DNA from 2 places in the Vibrio porteresiae DSM 19223 genome. Region 1 is predicted to be linked to the other one. Evidence: riboswitches for the same ligand, from Rfam matches in the RefSeq annotation. Region 1 holds a riboswitch; the other holds the start of a gene.
The links. A riboswitch is a leader RNA that binds a small molecule or an ion and turns the genes downstream of it on or off. The one in region 1 is predicted to bind lysine.
Positions count from the first base shown of each region.

Region 2: another riboswitch for lysine. It lies ahead of lysC (lysine-sensitive aspartokinase 3); the one in region 1 lies ahead of OCV11_RS06375 (Na+/H+ antiporter NhaC family protein).

Region 1 is NZ_AP024895.1:1,374,457-1,377,765, forward strand. It holds gene OCV11_RS06365 (inosine/guanosine kinase) at 1-394, shown strand, start outside; gene OCV11_RS06370 (H-NS family histone-like protein) at 525-935, opposite strand; lysine riboswitch at 1,337-1,519, shown strand; gene OCV11_RS06375 (Na+/H+ antiporter NhaC family protein) at 1,620-3,212, shown strand.
Region 2 is NZ_AP024895.1:388,179-391,487, reverse strand. It holds gene OCV11_RS01810 (pyridoxal-phosphate-dependent aminotransferase family protein) at 1-778, opposite strand, end outside; lysine riboswitch at 952-1,127, shown strand; gene lysC (lysine-sensitive aspartokinase 3) at 1,250-2,599, shown strand; gene metH (methionine synthase) at 2,683-3,309, opposite strand, start outside.

The DNA of each region.
Region 1 (3,309 bases):
AACTCTGCCACTTTTACCTGGTGCTATCGCGGAGTTCAATCGCTATGAGTTTAGCCGCCCAGCGAAAAAAATAACCTGTGCAAACCCTTTAAAAGTTTACTCTCATATTGCGCCTTATATGGGTGGGCCATTAAAAATTAAAAACACCAATGGTGCGGGAGATGCGGCATTATCCGCGCTACTGCACGATATGGCGGCCAATAAATACCACAAAGAGATCGTGCCTAATTCTAGTAAACATCAGTACCAATTTTTGACTTATTCTTCATTTTCTCAAGTCTGCAAATATTCTAATCGTGCTAGTTACGAAGTGTTAGCTCAGCACTCTCCACGTTTGTCGAAAGGTTTACCAGAACGTGAAGACAGCTTAGAAGAATCTTATTGGGAACGTTAACATTATTATGGATATCAATAATAATGCAGTAATATGCTTATTGATATCCATTATCATATGACAGTTTTGAAGATATAAAAAAGGCTCCTTATTAGGAGCCTTTTTATTATCCAACATACTAATTTAGAAATTAAATCTCGAATTGTTCTAGAGATTTACCTTCGTCTAGTGCTTTTTGGATTACAGATGGAGTACGGCCTTGGCCAGTCCAAGTTTTTTCTTCGCCGTTAGTGTCTACATATTTGTATTTTGCTGGACGAGGTGCGCGTTTGCCTTTAGCTTTGCCACCTTTAGTTTCACCAGCTAATGCTGAAATAAGAGCATCAACATCAATACCATCAGCAGCAATTTGTTCAGCAATTGCAGAAAGTTTTGCTTCTTGTTCTGCTAATGCTGCACGTTCTTCTTCTTCAGATTCGCGACGTTCTGTAACAACAGTAGATAATTTATCCAGAGCTTCTTCAAGTTGCTCAAGAGTCAAATCACGAGCGTAGGCACGTAGGCTACGAATATTCAATAGAGTTTTAGTTACTTCCGACATTACTGTTTCCCATTAAATAAAATTTAATAACAAGGTAATTCTAAACCGAGCTATTTATTCTGACAACATAGAAAATCAAATTAAATTAAGATTTACCACAAAATATATCTGCTCAGACTCAATATCAATAAAAAAGTTCAGCGAATTGTAAAATAGAACTCAATTATTTTAGTAACAAATGTCAATAAGTGTAAATTTGTGTCTGATTTTAAGAAGCTCATTGCATAAGATTCATTAATTATAGCCAATTAAGAAAATTTCGTGTGAGCTTGGACAAAGTTTAGTCAATTTTTTTTTAATAATAACTAGAGTTGCATTGAGAGCGTGGATAAGTACAATACGCCTACCTAAAGCGAAGTAGAACGTTATTGTCTAGAAATACAAATAAAGACAAGTTCGAGCTTCGACGTAGAGGTGCGGTATTGAAAAGTACCTATGGTTGGAGTGATGTCGATGAACCATAGCGAAAGGCACTATCGCCGAAGTCAGTATGCATATCAACGCTGCTGGCTGGGGTTGCATTAAATAGGTGCAACACTGCCATAGTCTATTATGTTGTTAAACTATGGAGCGCTACTGTAGGGTTGGGTGGAGTGTTCGCTTCCCTTTCGCTTGCTTCAACATATATTGCGTTATTGCGTAATTGTCTGCAGTAGATCTCTAACCATTTGGTTTATGAAGATCATGAATTTAATCGATTTTTCTGCTTCAGCACTGTCAATACTACCTCCTGTAGTTGCGTTAAGTCTGGCTATTCTTACCCGTCGCGTCCTGCTGTCTCTAGGCGTGGGTATTTTACTTGGTGCATTTCTTCTTGGTGATTTCCAAATCGGTCAATCACTCCTTTATGTATTCAACAAAGTCAAAGATGTGTTTATCGCTGATGGCGGTATCAATACTTGGAACATGAGCATTGTTTGCTTCCTGCTTTTACTGGGGATGATGACAGCGTTGCTGACACTGTCTGGCGGTACTCATGCGTTTGCTGAGTGGGCGCAAGTGCGTGTAAAGAGCAAGCGTGGTTCAAAACTGCTGGCGGGTTTCCTTGGCGTGTTCATCTTTGTTGATGACTACTTCAACAGCTTAGCGGTAGGCTCTATTGCCCGTCCTGTTACTGACCGTTTTAAAGTGTCTCGCGCTAAACTGGCTTATATCCTTGATTCCACTGCCGCACCTATGTGTGTTGTGATGCCAGCATCAAGCTGGGGCGCATACATCATGACGATCGTTAGCGGTATTTTGGTGTCACACGGTATTACTGAGTATTCGCCGCTAGGTGCATACATGCGTTTAGTACCGATGAACTACTACGCGATTTTCGCCCTCATCATGGTATTTGTCGTGGCTTGGTTCCAAATGGATATCGGCCCAATGCGTCAACATGAAATCAATGCAGAGCAGGGCGTTGGTTTTGACAGCGACAGTAATATCAAAGATCTGAGCGAAGACTTAGATATTGAAGAGAGCGATCACGGTAAAGTCTCTGACCTTATCATGCCGATTGTGATGCTGATTATCGCGACCATCTCTGCGATGATTTACACCGGTAAGGTTGCGATGATCGCCGATGGTAAACCGTTCACTGTGCTGGGTGCATTTGAAAACACCGATGTGGGTACCTCTTTAGTCTTCGGTGGTCTAATTGGTTTAGTCGTTGCGCTATACACAGTGCTAAAACAACGCTTAGCAACTAAAGCGATTAGCCACACTCTTTGGGTGGGTGCTAAATCGATGTTTGGTGCCATTGTCATTCTTGTGTTTGCTTGGACTATTGGCTCTGTTATCAGCGACATGAAAACGGGCGCGTACATGTCTTCTTTAGTACAAGGCAATATCGACCCGCATTGGCTACCTGCAATCCTATTTGTGCTTTCTGGCATTATGGCGTTCTCTACCGGCACCTCTTGGGGTACGTTCGGCATCATGCTACCTATCGCAGGCGACATGGCTGGAACCGCAGATGTGGCACTAATGCTGCCTATGTTAGCTTCAGTATTGGCAGGTTCGGTTTTTGGTGACCACTGTTCACCGATTTCAGATACAACCATTTTGTCTTCGACAGGTGCCCGTTGTAACCATATCGACCACGTGTCGACTCAGCTGCCTTACGCGTTAGTGACAGCGATGGTTTCATTGGTTGGTTACATCGTACTGGGTTTAACGGATTCAAGCTTGATTGCGTTTGCCGCAACCACTGTGACCTTTGTAGCAGCATGTTTCGTTATGATCACCATTTCAAAAAGCAAAATGGCCGCTCAAACTGCTGTCGCTAGATAAAAATCCAGATAAAATCATCTGTTGCTGGTTTGTTAATAAAAGGAGGCTCAAGCCTCCTTTTTTTATTCATTTAAAAAATGTCGATAAAAACGCATTT
Region 2 (3,309 bases), 990 kb from region 1:
ACGCATAGAGACTGTTCACTGGCGCGGTATGATGATAGCTGCGTCGCCCTTCACCACTCCAATAAGCTAGCACTAGGGTTTGATCTAAGAACCAACTCTGTACTGGCGTCTTTCGTGATTTTATTTTGTCTATCGCGGCTGGTGAAAAGGTCAACGGCGACAAGCCTGGGACACAAGATAGGCATTTTTGACTACCAGAATAAACCGCATCGAGCTGCCATTCATCCACCAGCAGCGGCACCCCGCCTAACGAGGTTACTGTATCGACAATACTCAACATCCCGAAACGTTTTGCTAGAGCACCTAAAGCCTTAGCGTCACTTAACGCGCCGGTAGACGTCTCGGCATGTACAAACGCCAATACTTTTGCATCAGGATGGTCTTTAAGGGTTTGTTCTACTTTATCAACAGAAACAGGAGCGCCCCATTCATCATCGACAACAACGACTTGCGCACCACAGCGAATCGCATTTTCGCGCATTCGCTCGCCAAAGACACCGTTACGACACACGATAACTTTGTCACCTGGCTCAACCAAATTAACAAAGCATGCCTCCATCCCCGCACTACCAGGCGCGGAGACGGCAATCGTAAAACTGTTTTTGGTTTGAAACGCATATTGCAGTAGCGATTTCACTTCATCCATCATGCCGATAAAAAGAGGATCCAAATGACCGACCGTTGGACGACTAAGTGCTTGTAATACTTGAGGTGATATATCTGATGGGCCAGGTCCCATCAAAATTCTTCTTGGTGGTAAAAAATGAGTAATAGCCATGATGCCTCCTTGCTAACAAATTTATTGCTAAGCTTAGCGTAGATGGAAAAGCGCTCAACGCTACCTGTGATTACGAAGAAGAGCCGATTCATCATAAAAATAACCGTTAACAGGCATAATCATGCAATTTACGATTGACATTAATCACACAAACACGTTCAATGAACAAGCTATCAAGCAGAAGAGGAGCACTACCCAGGTAGGTGTTTTGTGGAACCACAATTCCAACACAAAACATTGAGGGGGAGTAGTGCCGAGATAGGTCATAATGTGGTAGTGACCTGTCGGGTGAATGGGCTGAATCCCTTCAACTGTCATCAGCTCAGTCTGATGAAGAGCTTCTGAGGTCTCCTTAACCTTTCTTAAGTAACACCTCTTTTTTTGCTCTACGTCTCTCTCTTCACATTATTAGGACATAAGGTTGTTCTTACAGCCCAATTTTTATTTTAGGACGTATCGGGAGAATACATTGTGAGCGCATTTAATGTAGCGAAATTTGGCGGAACTAGCGTAGCAGACTTTGTAGCAATGAGTCGCTGTGCAGCGATTATCGAAAACAATCAAGAAACTAAACTGGTTGTGAGTAGCGCCTGTTCAGGTGTGACCAATTTACTGGTTGAACTGGCCAACGGTGTGGCTGATGCCGACGACCGTGCCGCGCTCATTAAACAAATCGCAGATATACACCATGCGATCATCGACCAACTGAGTGACCCAACTAAAGTTGAAAAACAAGTTCATGCTATTTTGGATATCATCACTAGCGCCTCTGAGGCAGCATCTTACCAATCTAGCCATAAACTGACCGATCATCTTGTGGCATGCGGCGAATTGATGTCGACCTACATCCTGACCCAAGTGATGGTTGAACGCGGTATTAATGCTGTCCGTTTTGATATTCGCGAAGTACTGCGTACCGATGACAACTTTGGTAAAGCAGAACCTCAGCTCGATGAAATTGGCTCCCTAGCCAAAGAGCTTCTTGTCCCTCTTTGTCAAAACCATGTTGTGGTAACTCAAGGCTTTATCGGATCAGATGAAGATGGCAACACGACCACATTAGGCCGAGGCGGCAGTGACTATTCAGCAGCTTTAATTGCAGAAGCAGTTCAAGCATCCGGTCTAGAGATCTGGACGGATGTCCCTGGAATTTACAGCACCGACCCACGTATTGCGCCTAATGCCCAACCTATTCCAGAAATCAGCTTTAACGAAGCATCAGAAATGGCTAACTTTGGGGCGAAGATTCTTCACCCATCGACTTTGCTACCTGCACTTCGCGATGGCATTCCAGTTTTCGTTGGCTCGTCAAAAGAACCAGAACGAGGCGGCACTTGGATTCGCCAAGAAGTAGAAAGCGCACCACCATTTCGTGCATTAGCACTGCGTAATAACCAGACTATGGTTACGCTGCATAGTGCGAAGATGTTCCAAGCTTACGGTTTCTTATCCAAAGTATTTGAAATACTGGCTAAACATAAAATTTCTGTCGACCTGATTACCACCTCAGAAATCAGTGTATCGCTAACTCTGGATAAGACTGACACCTCTGGCGGCGCTCCAGAGCTACCTCAAGCAGTTAAAGATGAATTACAAGATTTGTGTACGGTAAAAGTAGAACACAACCTGAGCTTAGTCGCATTAATCGGTAACCAAATGGAAAACCGTGGTTATGCGAAGAAAGTATTTGGTGTACTTGATGATTTCAACTTACGCATGATTTGCTATGGCGCAAGTGATCATAACCTCTGTTTCTTAGTTGACTCATCGTCAGCTAAAGAAGTGATTCAGCACCTTCACGGTGAACTGTTCGAAAAATAATAAAAAGCCAACTGGCGAACGAGAAGTAACAAGGGCCATCATTTGATGGCCCTCTTTTCTTGCTTATTTCACACTGACTCGGATTAGCCATTAATATTCGGACCCAGCCACCTTTCAGCCTCAACACGATCCCAGCCTTTACGCGCAGCATAATCTTCGAGCTGATCCTCTTGGATTTGTGCCACTGCAAAATAGCGCGACTCAGGATGAGAGAAGTACCAACCAGATACCGATGCTCCTGGGTACATGGCGTAACTTGAGGTCAATTTCATACCGATCGTTTCTTCAACCTTAAGTAGCTCCCAAATCGCCCCTTTTTCAGTATGTTCAGGACATGCGGCATATCCCGGTGCTGGACGAATCCCCTGATATTTTTCACGAATCAGATCGTCGTTCGACAGTGTCTCATCAGCCGCATATCCCCAAATATCCTTACGCATCACTTGGTGCAAATATTCTGCAAAAGCCTCTGCGAGTCGATCCGCAACCGCTTGAACCATAATCGCATTGTAATCATCGCCTTGGGCTTTAAACTGATCGGCGATTTCACGTTCATTGATACCACCAGTGACCGCAAATGCCCCAATCCAATCGGCCTTACCACTCTCTTTCGGCGCAATATAATCAGACAAACAATAGTTAGGACCTTTCGGTTTGAACGTTTGTTGCCGCAAGTGATGCAGTAAATGAGAAACATCACGACGCTCGGC